4 regions of the Streptomyces sp. NPDC028711 genome follow, and region 3 is predicted to be linked to each of the others. Evidence: riboswitches for the same ligand, from Rfam matches in the RefSeq annotation. Region 3 holds a riboswitch; each other region holds the start of a gene.

Evidence for each region. A riboswitch is a leader RNA that binds a small molecule or an ion and turns the genes downstream of it on or off. The one in region 3 is predicted to bind cobalamin.
Region 1: it holds a riboswitch for cobalamin, as region 3 does, so the genes downstream of both, ACZ4VK_RS00315 (cobalamin biosynthesis protein) here and ACZ4VK_RS31675 (ribonucleoside-diphosphate reductase subunit alpha) in region 3, are expected to answer to the same signal.
Region 2: it holds a riboswitch for cobalamin, as region 3 does, so the genes downstream of both, ACZ4VK_RS08755 (energy-coupling factor ABC transporter permease) here and ACZ4VK_RS31675 (ribonucleoside-diphosphate reductase subunit alpha) in region 3, are expected to answer to the same signal.
Region 4: it holds a riboswitch for cobalamin, as region 3 does, so the genes downstream of both, ACZ4VK_RS12965 (ABC transporter substrate-binding protein) here and ACZ4VK_RS31675 (ribonucleoside-diphosphate reductase subunit alpha) in region 3, are expected to answer to the same signal.

Annotation. Positions count from the first base shown of each region.
Region 1 covers NZ_JBVHUJ010000001.1:59,065-63,528, reverse strand. The annotation lists gene ACZ4VK_RS00320 (cobyric acid synthase) at 1-922, opposite strand, end outside; gene ACZ4VK_RS00315 (cobalamin biosynthesis protein) at 919-1,905, opposite strand; cobalamin riboswitch at 1,940-2,082, opposite strand; gene ACZ4VK_RS00310 (hypothetical protein) at 2,195-2,416, opposite strand; gene ACZ4VK_RS00305 (inorganic phosphate transporter) at 2,429-3,697, opposite strand; gene ACZ4VK_RS00300 (alpha/beta hydrolase) at 4,094-4,464, shown strand, end outside.
Region 2 covers NZ_JBVHUJ010000002.1:650,866-655,329, reverse strand. The annotation lists gene dhaK (dihydroxyacetone kinase subunit DhaK) at 524-1,516, shown strand; gene dhaL (dihydroxyacetone kinase subunit DhaL) at 1,543-2,163, shown strand; gene ACZ4VK_RS08760 (PTS-dependent dihydroxyacetone kinase phosphotransferase subunit DhaM) at 2,160-2,600, shown strand; cobalamin riboswitch at 2,880-3,113, shown strand; gene ACZ4VK_RS08755 (energy-coupling factor ABC transporter permease) at 3,143-3,844, shown strand; gene ACZ4VK_RS08750 (energy-coupling factor ABC transporter substrate-binding protein) at 3,841-4,389, shown strand; gene cbiQ (cobalt ECF transporter T component CbiQ) at 4,396-4,464, shown strand, end outside.
Region 3 covers NZ_JBVHUJ010000013.1:65,666-70,129, forward strand. The annotation lists gene ACZ4VK_RS31675 (ribonucleoside-diphosphate reductase subunit alpha) at 1-1,479, opposite strand, end outside; cobalamin riboswitch at 1,612-1,786, opposite strand; gene ACZ4VK_RS31680 (GNAT family N-acetyltransferase) at 1,799-2,299, opposite strand; gene mctP (monocarboxylate uptake permease MctP) at 2,388-4,019, opposite strand; gene ACZ4VK_RS31690 (DUF3311 domain-containing protein) at 4,016-4,288, opposite strand; gene ACZ4VK_RS31695 (LuxR C-terminal-related transcriptional regulator) at 4,412-4,464, opposite strand, start outside.
Region 4 covers NZ_JBVHUJ010000003.1:421,771-426,234, forward strand. The annotation lists gene ACZ4VK_RS12960 (FecCD family ABC transporter permease) at 1-899, opposite strand, end outside; gene ACZ4VK_RS12965 (ABC transporter substrate-binding protein) at 1,016-2,071, opposite strand; cobalamin riboswitch at 2,159-2,283, opposite strand; gene ACZ4VK_RS12970 (cold-shock protein) at 2,405-2,611, opposite strand; gene ACZ4VK_RS12975 (hypothetical protein) at 2,991-3,218, shown strand; gene ACZ4VK_RS12980 (CsbD family protein) at 3,321-3,494, shown strand; gene ACZ4VK_RS12985 (ScbR family autoregulator-binding transcription factor) at 3,677-4,330, shown strand; gene ACZ4VK_RS12990 (glucose 1-dehydrogenase) at 4,388-4,464, opposite strand, start outside.

The sequences.
Region 1 (4,464 bases), on a different contig from region 3:
CGGGCACGACGACCAGGTCCGCGTCGACGAGCTCCTCGGGCCGGTCGACGAACCGGACGACGACCCCCGGCTCGGCGGCCAGCGCGTCGACGTCCGTGAAGTTGGACATCAGGGGGACGGCGCAGACGGCGACCCGCAGGACGTCGGCGCCGACCGGCGGCGCCACGACGGACTCCCGGACGGTCCCGCGCAGCGAGACCCGGAGCCCGTCCTCCTCGTCGATGCCGAGCCCATGGGCGTACGGCAGGACGCCGAAGGTCCGGCGGCCGGTGAGGCCGTGCAGCATGTCGAGCCCCGGTTCGAGCAGGGTCACGTCGCCGCGGAACTTGTTCACGAGGTATCCGGCGACGAGCGCCTGGTCCTCGGGGCTCAGCAGCGCCGTCGTACCGAAGAACTGGGCGAAGACCCCGCCCCGGTCGATGTCCCCGACCACGACGACGGGCAGCTTCGCGGCCCGGGCGATCCCCATGTTGACGATGTCGGTGCGCCGCAGGTTGATCTCGGCCGGGCTGCCCGCGCCCTCGCAGATCACCGCGTCGTACGTGCTCCGCAGCTCCTCCAGGCACGCGAGGACCGGCTCGAAGAGCTCCTTCTGACGGCCTCCGTGGTAGCCGCGGGCGCTCAGCTCACCGACCGGCTTCCCCATCAGGACGACCTGGCTGGAGCGGTCGCTGCCCGGCTTGAGCAGCACCGGGTTCATCAGCGCGGTCGGCTCCACCCGGGCGGCCTGGGCCTGCATGGCCTGGGCCCGCCCGATCTCGGCGCCCTCGCGGGTGACGAAGGAGTTGAGGGACATGTTCTGTCCCTTGAACGGCGCCACCTTCAGGCCCTTGCGGACCAGCCAGCGGCAGATGCCGGCCGTCACGACGCTCTTGCCGGCGTCGGACGTGGTCCCGGCGACGAGCAGCCCCCCACCCCTCATGCGTTCCTCCGCTTCAGCGCGTATCCGAGCAGCCGGCCGCCCACGCAGACGGCCAGGGTCAGTCCGGTGACCCGGCGGGACAACCGGACCGCCCGGTCGATGTCGGCGACCTCGACGGGCCGCCCCTCCCCGTTGAGCACCGGCCGGTGCTCGACGCGTCCGCCGTACGAGAGTGTCCCGCCGAGCCGTACGCCGAGGGCGCCCGCGAAGGAGGCCTCGACCGGTCCCGCGTTGGGGCTGGGGTGCTTGGCCGCGTCCGCGCGCCAGGCCCGGACGGCCCCGCGCGGGTTCCCGCCCGCGACGGTCGCGAGGACGGCCGTCAGCCGCGCCCCGGGCCAGCCGGCCACGTCGTCGAGCCGGGCCGAGGCCCAGCCGAAGCGGCGGTGGCGGGGGGACTTGTGGCCGACCATCGCGTCCAGGGTGTTGACGGCCCGGAAGCCGACGAGGCCCGGCACGCCCGCGACCGCGCCCCAGAAGAGGGCGCCGACCACGGCGTCGGAGGTGTTCTCGGCGACCGATTCGACGACCGCGCGGGCCATCGCCGGTCCGTCGAGGGACTGCGGGTCGCGGCCGCACAGGTGCGGCAGCCGCTCCCGGGCCACGTCCAGGTCGCCCGCGGCGAGCGCCCCGCCGATCGCGCGGGCCTCCCGGCCCAGGGTCGTACCGCCGACGACGGCCCAGACGGAGGCGGCGGTCAGGGCCGCGGCCGCGGCCGGACGGTTCCGTACGGCCCGTGCGGCGAGCGCGCCCAAGGCGATCGTGGAGCCGGCGCAGACGGCGGTGTGCAGGGCGCCCCAGCCGCGGTGGTCGTGGTGGAGGCGCTGTTCGACCGCGGCGGCCGCCCGGCCGAACGCGGCGACGGGGTGTCCGCGGCGGGGGTCCCCGACGAGCAGGTCGAGGGCGAGACCCGCCGCCGCGCCGAACGCGAATCCGTGCGGGGAGAGGCGGCCGGCTCTCGGAAGGCTGTGGTTGCGGCCGGGCATGGGCGCATGTCCTCACTCAGGGTCCGCGCCCTGGATCGACGTGACCGGCGGCGTGAGTTCCTGACTCCCGGACCCTTCGGATCCGGTCACAGTGGCGGGACCGCGCCGGATTCGCACCGGACTTCCTCTACTGCCGCCGTAAATGGCCTCGGCAGTCCACCACGCCCCGAGAACACCCGTCAACCCGCGCTTGACCTGCGCCGTGTCACTGTGCGAAGCACCACAGACACGACGGCGGGGCGGCCCGCACCCGAAGGTGCGGACCGCCCCGCCGGTCCTGCTCGTCGCGTCAGACGACGATCAGGTAGATGCCGTACGCCACGGCCGCGAGGCACAGGGCGAAGCAGGCGTAGGCGCCGGTACGGGCCAGGGTGGCGGAGCCGCCCTGGGCGGCGGCCTGCTCCTGCTTGCCGAGGCCGACGATCCCGAGGGTGAAGAGGCCCACGAGGGCGACGGTCGCCACGAGGCTGACCCCGAAGACGGAGCCGAGAGCTGCCCAGTCGATCTTCATGTCGTTCGTTCCTTACACCGCTGCGGCGGGGGCGGGGGGCGCGGCCGGGTCGGTGGGAACCGGCGCGGGGATGGTGGTCTTGAGGTCCTCGTCCGCGACGGCGGCGACGGAACCGGCGGCCGGCGGCGGGGTGACGGCCGCGATCGCGGTGGTCACGACACCCGCGGGCTGCTCGTCCAGGTCGTCGTCGGTGACGTTGGTGTGGTCGACCGGCTTGCGGCGGGACAGCGACCAGATGACGCCCGAGCCGCCGACCAGGAGGACCGCGACGGCGGCGATGCCCCAGGGGCCCTGCTGGGTGAGGAACTCGGCGGCGGCGGCGACCAGGCCCGCGGCGGGCAGGGTCAGACCCCAGGCGACGAACATCCGGGTGGCGGTCGACCAGCGGACGACGCCGCCCTTGCGGCCGAGGCCGGCGCCCATCACGGCACCCGAGCAGGACTGGGTGGTGGAGAGGGAGAAGCCGAGGTTCGAGGAGGCCAGGATGACCGTGGCGGCGCTGGTCTGGGCGGCGAAGCCCTGCTGCGGCTGGAGGTCGGTGAGGCCCTTGCCCATGGTGCGGATGATGCGCCAGCCGCCGAGGTAGGTGCCGAGGGCGATCGCGACGCCGGCGGAGACGATGACCCACATCGGCGGGTTGGAGCCGGGGACGAGGACGCCGCCGGTGACCAGGGCCAGGGTGATGATGCCCATCGTCTTCTGGGCGTCGTTGGTGCCGTGCGCGAGGGAGACGAGACCGGCGGAGGCGATCTGGCCGGCCCGGTAGCCCTTGGCCGTGGTCTTCGCCTCGGGGTTGGTCTTGATCTTGTACGTCAGCCTGGTGGCCAGCATCGCGGCGAGGCCGGCGACGAGCGGCGCGGCGACGGCCGGGATCAGGACCTTGGTGACGATGGTGGAGCCGTTCACGGCCGACCAGCCGGCCGACATGACCGCGGCGCCGATGAGGCCGCCGAAGAGGGCGTGGGAGGAGCTGGACGGCAGGCCGACGAGCCAGGTCAGCAGATTCCACAGGATGGCGCCGACCAACGCGGCGAAGATCACCTCTGTGCGGATGCCCTCTTCGTTGATGATCCCGCCGGAGATCGTCTTGGCGACCTCCACGGACAGGAAAGCGCCGACGAGGTTGAGCACGGCGGACATGGCCACCGCCGTCTTCGGTTTGAGCGCACCGGTCGAGATGGTCGTTGCCATCGCGTTGGCGGTGTCGTGGAAACCGTTCGTGAAATCGAACACGAGAGCTGTCACGACCACAATGGCGAGCAGCAGCGTGATGTGTTCCATTTACCCAGGCAATCGTTTGACGTCAGTGGCTCGTCGAACGTAAGCAACCTGAGTGAACGGAAGGTGAACTGAGCCGGGCGGTGTGGTGTCCCGATCCGGTGTCAAGAGATTCCGTTTACGGCCCCCGGCGGAGGAACTGTCCACCATGCGGTCACCCCCGACCCCGGGTAATCCCGGCCTTCACGGGGCACATACGACCTGCCCCGGTTCCTCCCCCGCCACCCGGTTCCGCTCCCCGGACGGAATCATCCGACCGGGCGACCCCGCCGGGGAGACCCATGTCACTCCCCGGGGTGACCCAGGGAGGCCCCACACCCTCCGGGCCCGAGGCCCCCGCCCCGCCCCGGCCGGGTCCGTCCGGTGGCAGGTCCTCCCCGCCCTGCCGAGACTGGGAGCGTGCGCCCGGCTACAGCGACGGCAGCGGCCGTCACCACCCTGCTCGGTCTCGGCGCGGTCGCGGTCGCGGCCGGCCGGTACGCCAGCGACGTCGCCCTCAAGGCGCCGTCCGGACGTCCCCTGCCCGGAGATCCACGGCTGACCGTGCACGCCACGGGCCCCGAGCGGATCACCCTCACCCGCAGCCTCGCCTCGCTGCGCCCCGGCACGTACGGCCTCGAAGGCCCCGACCTGCACGCCGTCGTCGGCCCCGTCCTCGACCGGGTCCCGCACACCGCCGACACCGTCGTCCGCCGCCTGGAACGCGTCGAGCTCGGGGCGCTCGGCCCCGGCGTCCGCGTCCGGTTCACCCCCCAGCTCCACCGCGGCAC
Region 2 (4,464 bases), on a different contig from region 3:
ACCGGGCGCTGAGGTCGCGGCGTACTCCCGAGCGAACCTGACGACGTGCCGGCGAGCCGCGCCGGCCAGACCTCCTCGGCGGTCTGGCCGGCGCGGCTCGCCCCGACAGCGCCGCCGCCCTGCACCCGGCCGCGCGTTCGACAGGCGGCGATCATTCGCATCTGCTCGGCCCCTGCGCAGGCCAGGGCCCGCAAGGTGCGCCTCTCGCGCACACACGAGGGGACATGACCCCGCCGGGGCGCGGGCGAGCAGTACAAGGTGTTCGGTGACCGTCACCTCGCATCCACTCCGACCCCACGCTCGCGCCATCGGGCGCCGCTAGGCAGCCTTCAGTCCCCGACGCCGGCCCGGCATCGACGCGCGATGCCGGTGGTCTGTGATCGTCGGCGCAAACCATCGATACTGCTGAAGGCACCACGAACCGCACCCGCGAACCCGCATCGCGGGTCAGCAATCTGATGCCTCGTCATGAAGGTCGGCAAGAGGTCGGCGTCACACTCGCTAGCGTAGCCAGGAGTTACGTATGAGGATGCTCATCAACGTTCCCGAGACCGTCGTCGCCGACGCGTTGCGTGGGATGGCGGCCGCTCATCCCGAGCTCACCGTGGACGTGGAGCGGCGGGTCGTGATGCGGCGGGACGCGCCCATGGCGGGGAAGGTCGCGCTGGTGTCCGGTGGCGGCTCCGGGCACGAGCCCCTGCACGGGGGGTTCGTGGGGCCCGGGATGCTGGCGGCCGCGTGTCCCGGCGAGGTGTTCACGTCTCCCGTGCCCGATCAGATCGTCCGGGCCGCCGCTGCCGTCGACAGCGGGGCAGGCGTGCTGTTCGTCGTCAAGAACTACACCGGGGACGTGCTCAACTTCGACATGGCGGCGGAACTCTCCGAGGACGAGGGCATCCAGGTCGCCAAGGTCCTCGTCGACGACGACGTCGCCGTCACGGACAGCCTGTACACGGCGGGCCGGCGCGGGACGGGCGCCACGCTCTTCGTCGAGAAGATCGCGGGCGCCGCCGCCGAGGAGGGCGCGCCGTTCGAGCGGGTGGAGGCCATCGCCCGCCGGGTCAACGAGCGCTCCCGGTCCTTCGGCGTGGCCCTGAGCGCCTGTACCACCCCCGCCAAGGGCAGCCCCACCTTCGATCTCCCTTCGGGCGAGCTGGAGTTGGGCATCGGCATCCACGGCGAACCGGGCCGCGAACGGCGGCCGATGATGACCTCCCGGGAGATCGCCGACTTCGCCGTCGACGCCGTCGTCGAGGACCTCCGCCCGTCCGCGCCGGTGATCGCGCTGGTGAACGGCATGGGCGCCACCCCGCTCCTGGAGCTGTACGGCTTCAACGCGGAGGTGCAGCGCGTGCTCGGCGAGCGGCGCGTGCCGGTGGCCCGTACCCTCGTCGGCAACTACGTGACCTCGCTCGACATGGCCGGCTGCTCGGTGACGCTGTGCGAGGTGGATGAGGAGCTCCTCCGCCTGTGGGACGCGCCCGTACAGACGCCCGCGCTGCGCTGGGGCCGGTGAGACGAGGGATGGGAGAGGGGACCGGCATGACGGAGACCTTCGGCGCGGACTTCCTGGTCCGCTGGCTGACCGCGGTGGCCGAGGCCGTCGACCGTGAGGCGGACCGGCTCACCGAGCTCGACTCGGCCATCGGCGACGCCGACCACGGCACGAACCTGAGGCGGGGGTTCGCCGCCGTCACGGAGACACTCGCCAAGGAGCCGCCCGCTGCGCCCGGTGCCGTGCTCACCACCGCCGGACGGCAGCTGATCTCCACCGTCGGCGGCGCGTCGGGACCGCTGTACGGCACGCTGCTGCGCCGTACCGGCAAGACCCTCGGCGACGCCGAGCGGATCACCAGGGAGCAGCTGGCCGAGGCCCTCGGTTCCGGTGTGTCCGCCGTGTCCCAGTTGGGCGGTGCGCAGGTGGGCGACAAGACGATGCTGGACGCGCTCGTTCCTGCCGTGGAGGGCCTGCGAGCCTCGTTCGCGGCGGGCCGTACCGCCGCCGAGGAGGGCGCCCTCGCGACCGTACCCCTGCGGGCGCGCAAGGGCAGGGCCAGCTATCTGGGCGAGCGGTCGGTGGGGCACCAGGATCCGGGGGCCACCTCCTCGGCACTGCTGTTCGCCGCGCTCGACGACACCGCGCGTACGGAGGGGGCGTCATGAGCCCCGTGGCCGAGGGCGCGGCGGCCCCCGGCGGTTCCGCGCCCGTCGGCATCGTGCTCGTCTCGCACAGCGCCGCCGTCGCGACCGCCGTGGCCGAGCTGGCCCGGGGGCTCTCCGGCGGCGGCGACCTGGCGCCGATCGCCCCCGCCGGCGGGACCCCGGACGGTGGCCTGGGGACGAGTTCCGAGCTGATCAGCCAGGCGGCGAAGGCCGTGGACCGGGGCGCCGGAGTGGCGATCCTGGTCGACCTGGGGAGCGCCGTGCTCACCGTGAAGGCGCTGCTCGCCGAGGGCGACGAGCTGCCCGAGGGCGCGCGGCTCGTGGACGCGCCGTTCGTCGAGGGCGCGGTCGCCGCGCTTGTCACGGCGAGCGCCGGCGGGGATCTCGACGCGGTGGCGGCTGCGGCTGCGGAGGCGTACGGCTATCGCAAGGAGTGACTGGGCGGGGGGCGTACGCCTGTCGGGCGGAGTGACCGTCGCGAGGGTGTGCGCCCGCCGGGGAAATGACCGCACGGGGTGTGCGGTCCGCCGCCAGGAACGACTGCGCGAAGTGTGCGGCCTGGCGACAGGAATCACCTGGTCAGGGCGTGTCCGCGTCCTCGGAGATGAGCTCCCCAGGGGGCATGTCCCCGATGCCCGGAATGACCGCGTGAGGCGTGTGCCCTGCCCCGTGGAATGACTGCGTGGAGTGAGCGAGAAGCCGCACCGCGTGGCGACCGTGTTGTGATGTACCTGGTCAACGCACTAGTGTCACAGCGCCTTGGTGTACGGGAAACCGGTGCAGTACCGGTGCGGCCCTCGCCACTGTGATCGGGAGGTCCGGCTCCACCCTCGGGGGGAACACCCTCGGGGAAGCCACTGGACCGCGACGGGAGACCGTCGTGGTGTGGGAAGGCGGAGTCCGGACGTATGACCGTCAGCCAGGAGACCGGCCAGGGTGCGTTGTCCATCCACGAGGTGCTGGAGAGGGTCTCCCAACCATGCATATAGCCGAGGGGTATCTGCCCCCTGTGCACGCGGCCGCCTGGGGCGTCGCGTCCGCGCCGTTCGTCGTCCACGGGGTCCGCGCGCTGACCCGTGAAGTACGGTCGAACCCCGAGTCCACCCTTCTGCTCGGCGCCTCCGGCGCCTTCACCTTCGTCCTCTCGGCGCTCAAACTGCCGTCGGTGACGGGTAGTTGCTCGCATCCGACCGGTACCGGTCTCGGTGCGATCCTGTTCCGGCCGCCGATCATGGCGGTCCTCGGGACGATCACACTCCTCTTCCAGGCCCTGCTGCTCGCCCATGGCGGGCTGACCACGCTCGGCGCGAACGTCTTCTCGATGGCGATCGTCGGCCCCTGGGCGGGATACGGGACGTACCTGCTCCTTCGCCGGTCCGGTGCGCCCCTGATGGTCGCCGTCTTCTCGGGGGCGTTCGTCGCCGACCTGTCCACGTACTGCGTCACCAGCGTGCAGCTGGCGCTCGCCTTCCCCGACCCGGGGAGCGGTGTGGTCGGCGCGCTCGCCAAGTTCGGCGGGATCTTCGCGGTGACGCAGATCCCGCTGGCCGTGAGCGAGGGCCTGCTCACCGTGCTCGTGATGCGGCTGCTCACGCAGTCCAGCAAGGGCGAACTCACCCGGCTCGGCGTCCTCGGCGGACGCACGGCGGCGCGACGCGAGAAGGAGGCGAGCGCGCGATGAGCCGGAACACGAAGATCAACGCGCTGCTGCTGTTCGTCGTCGCGGCGCTCGCCGTACTGCCGTTGGCACTGGGGCTCGGGGACCACAAGGAGGAGCCGTTCACGGGGGCTGACGCGGAGGCGGAGACCGCGATCACGGAGCTCCGGCCGGATTACGAGCCGTGGTTCAGCCCCCTGTACGAGCCGCCGTCCGGGGAGATCGAGTCCGCGCTGTTCTCCCTTCAGGCGGCGCTGGGCGCGGGCGTCCTCGCGTACTACTTCGGTCTGCGGCGGGGCCGCAGGCAGGGGGCGGCAAGGGCCGAGGCGGCCCGGGGCGTCGGGGAGGGTGAGGTCGCGGTCGGAGCCGTGGGGGACGGTCAGGGCATCACCGACACGGTGGGCGCGGCCCCGAGTACGGCCGATGGTCATGGCACCGACCCGGGCATCGACGCCGGCCGGAACATCGACCCGGGCATCGGCGCCGGTCCCGCCACCGGGCGTGGCGCCAAGGGCCGGGGCGGGGACCGCTCCGGGGGCGGCGCCGGCCTCGACGGACGGGACGCGTAGCCGCCGATGCTGCCGATCGACGCGGCGGCGCACAGCAGTCGCTGGCGCCGCCGCCATCCCGCCGAGAAGGCGCTG
Region 3 (4,464 bases):
CGGGTAGAAGTTGATGTCGACGACCCGGTCGAGGAAGGTGACGGCCGTGCGGACGGTCGCGTCGAGGCGCTCCCAGTCGATGTCCGAGCCCACGACGAACGCGCCCAGGTTGACCGAGCCGAGGTTGCAGACCGCCGTCTCGCCGTCGTTCGTGACCTCGATGATCTCGGTGCAGAGGTTCGAGGAGTGGACGACGGTGCCGGGTTCGGCGGTCTGGTTGGCCGTCCGGTTGGAGGCGTCCTTGAACGTCATCCAGCCGTTGCCGGTCTGGGCCAGGGTCCGCATCATGCGGCCGTACAGGTCGCGGGCCGGCATCGTCTTGCGGGCCAGGCCCGCGGCCTCGGCCTTGTGGTAGGCGGCGTCGAACTCCTCGCCCCACAGGTCGACAAGCTCGGGCACGTCCGCCGGGGAGAACAACGACCAGTCGGCGTCGGCGTTGACCCGGCGCATGAACTCGTCCGGGATCCAGTGCGCCAGGTTCAGGTTGTGCGTACGGCGCTGGTCCTCGCCGGTGTTGTCGCGGAGCTCCAGGAACTCCTCGATGTCCGCGTGCCACGTCTCCAGGTAGACGGCGGCGGCGCCCTTGCGGCGGCCGCCCTGGTTCACGGCGGCGACGGAGGCGTCGAGGGTCTTCAGGAACGGCACGATGCCGTTGGAGTGCCCGTTGGTGCCGCGGATCAGCGAACCGCGGGCCCTGATGCGGGAGTACGAGAGGCCGATGCCGCCCGCGTGCTTGGAGAGGCGCGCCACCTGGTGGTAGCGGTCGTAGATGGAGTCCAGCTCGTCCTGCGGGGAGTCCAGGAGGTAGCAGGAGGACATCTGCGGGTGGCGGGTGCCGGAGTTGAAGAGCGTGGGGGAGGACGGGAGGTAGTCCAGGCGGCTCATCAGGCCGTACAGCGCGGTCACTTCGTCGAGCGCGCGGACCGATTCGTCCTCGGCGAGACCGCAGGCGACGCGCAGCATGAAGTGCTGCGGGCTCTCGATGACCTTGCGGGTGATCGGGTGGCGCAGCAGGTAGCGGGAGTAGAGGGTGCGCAGGCCGAAGTAGCCGAAGCGGTCGTCGGCGGCCGTGTCCACGGTCGCGTCGAGCCGGGCCGCGTGCAGGGCGACGAACGCGGCGGTGCGGTCGGCGATCAGGCCCTCGCGGTGCCCGGTGGCGACGGAGGCGGAGAAGGAGACCGCGCCCTGGCCGGCCGCCTCGTCGGCGATGGTGACCGTCAGGAGCCGGGCGGCGAGCCGGGAGTACGCCGGGTCCTCCGCGATCAGGCCCGCGGCCGCCTCGGTGGCCAGCTCGCGCAGCTCCGCCTCGTCCGACGCGGCGCTGCGGCCGCGGAGTGCGGCGGCGGCGACCTTGCCGGGGTCGGTGTCGGGGAGATCGGCGGTGAGGTCGGTCAGGGTCCGCAGCAGTACGGTCCCGGGTCCGTCGCTCTCGACCGCGGAAACCTCGGCGGAAGCCGGATCGGCGGGCGCGATGGTCACGTGGGGGCTCTCCCTCGCTCGGCTCGGGGCCGCGGCGGGGGAAGGCGGGCACGCGGGCGTCCGTAACGCCGGACGCGACGCTTCCACCGGCCCACTCCGCGAGGCCCGGACGTCAGTGGCACCCGGAACGGTCGGACCGGGTGCGCTGCGGCAGGTGCTCGGACTCACCTCGTACGGACGGGTCGTATCCGTAGGAAGCACACCGTTGCGGGACAGTTCCGGATTCGCGCCGGATTCCCCTGCGTCGACAGCGAGCATGAGCATACATGTGGGGGGCGCCGCTCGCGGCACCCCCCACATGTTGTGTGTCGCCCTCGGCTCAGAACTCCAAGGCGTAGGTGCGCAGCGAGTGGTCGGGGATCGGTTCCCAGTCCCGGTGGGGGGTGCGGACGAAGCCGAGGCGGTCGTAGATCCGGTGCGCGGCGACCATCGTGGCGTCCGTGGAGAGCACGAGCCGCCGGCACCCCGGGAGGGCCCGCGCGCGGTCGACGCAGGCCTGTACGAGGGCCTCTCCGACGCCCCGGCCGCGGGCCTCCCGGGTGACGGCGAGCATCCGGAACTCGGCCTCGCCGTCGACCGCGATGTCCGCCCAGGGGGTGTTGCCGGTGGCGAAGGTCACCCCGCCGAGAAGGCGTCCCTCGGCGTCCTCGGCGACGAGCACCTCGCTCTCGCGGGCCCGCCGTGCGGTGTCCCGGAGCACCTCCAGGTAGAAGTCCTGCGCCCCGTACTTCAGCAGTCCGTCGTTCAGATAGGTGCCCGCGGTGAGTTCGCCGAGGGTCTCGTACTCCTCGGGCCGTACCGCCCTGATCGTGAAGTCCATGAGGAAAGTGTGCCTCGCCGGGGACGCGAAGAGCCCGGGGTCTCCTGGTGGAGATCCCGGGCCCGCCGCGCGCGGCCGTACGGGAGGGTCAGTGCGTCTCGGCGCCGACCTTCGGGAGCTCGGTCCGCACGCCGGCGTCACCGGCGTCCGCCGTGTAGTCGGACGGGGAGGTCTCGTCGATGCCCTCGGGAGCCTTGACGGCCTTGAGGACGAAGGTGAGGACGACCGTGACGACGAGGTTCAGGACGAAGGCGGTGAGGCCGATGTAGCCGATCTCGCCGATGCCCGGGATCTCGGCGGAGGAGCCGCCGAAGTGCTTCTGGGTCGGGCTGGCGACGCCGTACGCGGCGACCGTGCCGTAGACCATGCCGACGGCCCAGCCGGCGAGCAGCGCCCAGCGGTGGAACCAGCGGGTGAAGAGACCGCCGACGAGGGCCGGGAAGGTCTGCAGGATCCAGATGCCGCCGAGCAGCTGGAAGTTGATCGCGACGGTCTTGTCCATGGTGAGGACGAAGGCGAGCGCGCCCACCTTCACCAGGAGCGAGACGATCTTGGAGACCTTGGTCTCCTGCGCCGGGGTCGCGTCCTTCTTGATGAAGTCCTTGTAGATGTTGCGGGTGAAGAGGTTGGCCGCGGCGATCGACATGATCGCGGCCGGGACGAGCGCGCCGATGCCGATCGCGGCGAACGCGACGCCCGCGAACCAGTCGGGGAACATCGTCTCGAAGAGCTGCGGGATGGCGAGCTGGCCGTTCTTCACCTGGATGCCGGCGGCGATCGCCATGAAGCCGAGCAGCGCGAGCAGGCCCAGCATCAGGGAGTACAGCGGCAGGATCGTGGTGTTGCGGCGGATGACCTCGCGGCTCCGGGACGACAGGGTCGCCGTGATGGAGTGCGGGTACATGAAGAGCGCGAGCGCCGAGCCGAGGGCGAGGGTCGCGTACGTCCACTGGCCGGCCTCGCCGGGGACGAGCGAGCCGCGCGGCTTGTCGGTGGCCGGGTTGGTCTGCGCGTACGCCTCGCCCGCCTTGGCGAAGATCTCGTCGAAGCCGCCCAGCTTGATCGGGATGTAGATGATCGCCACCGCGATGACGATGTAGATCAGGGTGTCCTTGACGAAGGCGATGAGCGCGGGCGCGCGCAGGCCCGAGGAGTACGTGTACGCCGCGAGGACGCCGAAGGCGATGAGCAGCGGCAGGTCCTTGATGAACCAGTGGGTGGTCTCGCCGCCGCCGACGCCCATCACGTCCAGGACGGCCTGGATGCCGACGAGCTGGAGCGCGATGTACGGCATGGTGGCGAGGATGCCGGTGACCGCCACCGCGAGCGAGAGGCCCTTGGAGCCGAAGCGGCCGCGCACGAAGTCGGAGGTGGTGACGTATCCGTGCTTGTGCGAGACCGACCAGAGGCGCGGCAGGAAGGTGAAGATCAGCGGGTAGACCAGGATCGTGTACGGCACGGCGAAGAAGCCGGCCGCGCCCGCCGCGTAGATGGCCGCCGGGACGGCGACGAAGGTGTACGCGGTGTAGAGGTCGCCGCCGAGCAGGAACCAGGTGACCCAGGTGCCGAACGACCGGCCGCCCAGGCCCCATTCGTCGAGGCTGTTCTCGTTCTCGGCCTTGCGCCAGCGCGAGGCGAGGAAGCCCATGACCGTGACGGCCAGGAAGAAGAAGATGAAGACGGCGAGCGCGACGCCGTTCACACCGGTGACGTCCTTCATCGCGCGTCACCTCCCTTGCGGGCGCGCTGGTCGATCTTCCACAGCTGGTAGGCGACCATGGTGAGCACGGTGGAGATCAGCACCCAGAGCATCTGGTACCAGTAGAAGAACGGGATGCCGGCGAGGAACGGTTCCGTCTTCGCGTACGAACTCACCCAGAGCATCGCCACGAACGGGGCGAACAGACAGAGTCCGATCACCACCCGCATGGGTGTGATGGTGGGTTGTTTCCCTTGTGTCGCTTCCGGCGTGTCTGACGCGTCTGGCATGGCGATTCCCGTCCCCTCGCTGATCACCTCGTAATGGTGGGGAAATCTAGGGGACGGCTCCGCTCCATGGAACCCCTGTCCGTATAACGGAAGTGACTCGTGGGACCGCTCCCGGCCGCGCGGTCAGAGCCAGCCTTCCTTGGTGGCCCGTACGCCCGCCTCGAAACGGCTGCGCG
Region 4 (4,464 bases), on a different contig from region 3:
AAGCCGATCGCTCCTGCGGCGGAGACCAGGGCGGCGGTCAGGAGGGCGGTGACGCACAGCAGGACGAGCCGTGTCCGGGTGACGGCGACACCGAGCGCGGCGGCGGCCTCCTCGCCGAACGCGAACGCGTCCAGGGTCCTCGCGTACCCGCCGCAGATCAACAGGGCCGCCGCGAGCACCGCGCCGCACACCCCCACGTCACCCCAGCCGGCCCCGCCGAGCGAGCCGAGCAGCCAGAAGAGCACGCCCCGCGTGGTCTCGGCGTCGGCCGCCGTCATCACGACGAAGGAGGTGAGGGCGGAGAAGAGCTGCATCGCGGCGACGCCCGCGAGCACCACCCGGTCCGTCGAGCCGCCGAGGGTGTGGCTGAGCAGCAGGACGAGCGCGAAGGAGAGCACCGCTCCGAGGAACGCCCCTCCGGTGACGGAGAGGACGCCTCCGCCGACGCCGAGGACGACGACGGCGACCGCGCCGGTCGAGGCGCCCGAGGAGACGCCGAGGACGAAGGGGTCGGCGAGCGGATTGCGCAGCAGCGACTGCATCACCGCGCCGCAGACCGCGAGTCCGGCTCCGCAGACGGCGGCGAGGAGGGTGCGGGGCAGCCGGAGCTCCCACACGATGCCGTCCCTGATCGGCGAGACCTCAGGGGCCTCTCCGCCGAGATGGGCGGCGACCACGGACCAGACGTCGCCGACGCCGATGTCCGCCGGGCCGATGGTGATCGCGACGGCCACCGAAACGGCCAGGACGGCGAGGCCGGCCACCGTCCACAACAGCGCCGCGCCCCCTCCGCGTACGACGGCGGCCGCCCGACCGGCCGAGGCGACGCCCGCCGCCTTGCGGGGCGGCGGCACGGTCAGGTCGCGGGGCGGGGTGGGGGCCTCACCGGGCGGGGGCACGGTCACGACGCCGGGCGGGGGTTCGGCCTCACCGGGCGGCGGCACGGTCACGGCGCCGGGCGGGGGTTCGGCCTCACCGGACGGCGGCACGGTCACGGCGCCGGGCGGGTTCGGCGTCACTTCGTGAGACCGTACGTGCGGAGGGCCGCCGCCACCTTCTCGACGCCCTCGACGGTACGGATCGTGGGGTTCATGGCCTGCCCGCTGAGCAGCACGTACCGCTTCTTCCGTACCGCCGTCATGTTCCGGGTGACCGGGTCGGACTCCAGGAACTCGATCTTCTTCGCGGCGCTCTCGGCGGACTGCGAGCGGCGGGTCAGATCGCCGATGACGAGGACGTCGGGGTCGCGGTCGGCGACCGTCTCCCAGTTGATCTGCGGCCACTCCGCGCGCGTGTCGTCGAAGACGTTCTTCGCGCCGAGCGCGCGGGTGACGATGCCGGGCGCGCCGCAACACCCCGCCATGTAGGGCGATTCGGCGTTGGCGAACCAGTAGAGGACCGTGACGTCCCCGAAGTCGCCCCCGGCGGTGGCCTTCGTCACCCGGGACGAGAGCTCCGCGACCAGCTTCTCGCCGCGCTCCGGGACCGCGAACACCCGGGCCAGGTCGCGGATCTCGCCGTACACGGTCTCCATGGTCAGGGGCCGGGTGCGGATGCCGTCGCCGTCGCCGCTGTTGTCCTTGCCGACGCAGTCGGTGGGCGAGAGGTAGGTGGGGACGCCGAGCTCCTCGAACCGCTCGCGGGGAGCCACCCCGCCCTTGCCGAGGGTGTACGCGAAGGACGCGGCGGCGAAGTCGGGTTCGGCGTCGAGCACCTTCTCGAAGGAGGGGTAGCGGTCGGCGAGGCGCGGGACCTTCGCGTTCTGCTTCTCAAGGCCCTTGAGCACGGGGTCGGTCCAGGTGGCGGTGCCCACCATGCGGTCGGCCAGACCGAGGGAGAGCATGATCTCCGCCGTCCCCTGGTCGAGGGCGACGGCCCGCCGCGGCGGCCCCTCGACGGTGACCCGCCGGCCGCAGTTGTCGTCGATCGTCACCGGGTACCCCTGCCGCGGGCCGCCGGACGTGTTCTTCGAGGGCTGTACGGCGGATCCGCCGCCGCAACCGGTCACGGTCAGGAGCAGGGCGCCGGCCAGCAGGAGGGCGGCGGAGCGGGCGGGATGTGCGAAGGGCACGGGAATTTTCCTCTGCGGCCACGGCTCATACGCGGAGCCTGTCGTACGGAGCTCCCCGGCCGACAGCGTGCCTCCGGGGCCGCCAGCAGGTCTTCGGACTCGGGGTCATCCGGACGGAGCGCCTTCCCGGGCCGTCGTGCCGCCCAGTGGCCGATGCTCCGCCCGTCGCCCTCACCGCTGCGCGTCAGTTCCGGTCTCGCACCGGATTCCCTGACCCGTGCGCGTACCCCGTTCGGGTGCGTGCAAAGGTACGACTGGCCTCGGCACAGTACCACCGGCCCGCTCCCCCGCCCGGGGGCGCCACCGGTGGCACGTGTCCGCGCCGTTGGGACGTCAGACGCGCAGTTCCCTCGCCTCGAAGCGGCCGTCACCGAGGACGAGGACGAAGGAGACCTGCTGTCCCTCGGAGAGCGAGTGCTGCTCGCCCTCGATGTCCGCGGCGCTGAAGTAGACCTGTTCCTCGGAGCCCACGGGAAGGACGAATCCGTACCCGCCGGCGCGGTTGAAGGACTGGACGAACCCGTTGCTTCTGCCTTCCACGGCGGCCTCCTCGTCGTCATGGGCGACACGGCCGAGGGGAGAGGGCGCCCGTCCCGGCCGCATCCGCGTCTCAGGGGACTTGTACCCCGTCGGCGCGCTCTTCGCCCGTTGACCATGGCCCGGGCGGACGCTCTTCGGCCCTGGTGTGCGCGCCCCTCCCCCGAGTCTCGTACAATCTTCAACAGAGGCCCGGTGCCGGAGATCCCCCGTGTCCGACACCGGGCCTCACCCTGCCCTCACTCCATCCGTGGTGACTCCACTCCCACGGGCGCCCGAAAGATCCCGTGAGGCGCTGTTTCGTCCGGACGCCATCGGGCAGCAGCACCTCGTGCCACCGGCGGCCACCGGGGCGCGTGCGAGCGACGTCAGGGAGAGGACCATGAGCCACCACGACAGGCACGGCAGCGACCAGGACGCTCACCCCGAGCCTCCGCGGACCACACCGTCCGGCGCGGAGGGCGAGAGCGGTGACGCGGAGGCACGGCGCGAGGCGGAGGAGGCCGTGCTGGGCGGGCCGGAACCCGACGAGGACGACGCGCACGGCAGCACCGCCAAGCGACAGACCCCCGGGCTCGGCCGCGAGGAGCAGCGGAGACCGCACCCGTGAGCCCCACGAGCCCCCTACGTCCTGCCAGTCCCGTGGACGACATGCGTATCTCTCCCGTTCCGGGGAAGTCGCAGGGACGAGACAGAGCTCAGGAGGTGTCGCATGTCCGCCGGTAAGAAGGCGAAGAACGCCGCGCAGACCGCCAAGGGCAAGGCCAAGGAGACCGCCGGCAAGGCTGTGGGCAACGAGAGCCTGGAGATGCAGGGCAAGGCCGAGCAGGTCAAGGGCGATGCGAAGCAGGCGGGTGAGAAGGCCAAGGACGCGTTCAAGCACTGAGGAACGCGAACGGCCGGCGGACCGGGCACCCGGTCCGCCGGCCGTTCGCGTTCCCCGCCCGTGGAGACACCCGAACCACTCTTCCCGTTGCCGCCTGCCCGGCGAACCCCGAAGTCACCCGAAAAGCTCGTACAATACCAATCAGTCGGTTTGATGTCGGCCTGGTGCTACTGGAGCCATCGGTGACGAAACAAGAGCGGGCCGCACGGACCCGCGACGCGCTGATCAGGTCGGCGGCCAGGGAGTTCGACCAGCACGGCTACACCCTCGCCACGCTGACCGCGATCAGCGCGGGAGCCGGCGTGAGCCCCGGCGCGCTCCACTTCCACTTCGAGAACAAGGCGGCCGTCGCCGCCGCCGTCGAGGCCGACGCGTCCACCGCGCTGCGCCGGACCGCCAGGATCGTGTACGGCCGGCGGTCGAACGCCCTGCAGAACCTGGCCGACACCACGCACGCCCTCGCCCGGCTGCTCCGCGAGGACATCGTCGTGCGGGCGGGTTTCCGGCTCAGCTGCTCCCACGGCTGCCGTACGGACCTGAACCTGCGCCAGGAATGGCAGAGCTGTGTGCAGCAACGGCTCGCGGAGGCGGCCGACGAGGGTCTGCTCGCCGCCGGCGCCGGCCGTCAGCAGGACCTGGCCCGCACGATCGTGGCCGCGACCGTCGGTCTTGAGGCCCTCGGCGCGGACAACAGCGCCTGGCTGTCGCCGGCGACCGTCACCGGTCTGTGGCGCACGCTGCTGCCGCTCCTGGCGAGCCCCGAGACGCTCGCCGGCCTGGAACCCGCGGGCAGCCCCTCCGTCACCGGCCGCCGGGTGCCCGCACCGGTCGGCTGAGGCGCGGTCGGCCGAGCGAACCACGCGCCCTCGTGGTGGACGAACCCCGGAGACGCCTCAGAGCGCGCTCCCGCCCGTGACGTCCACGTACTGGCCGGTGATCCAGCGCGCGTCGTCGGAGACGAGGAAGCCCA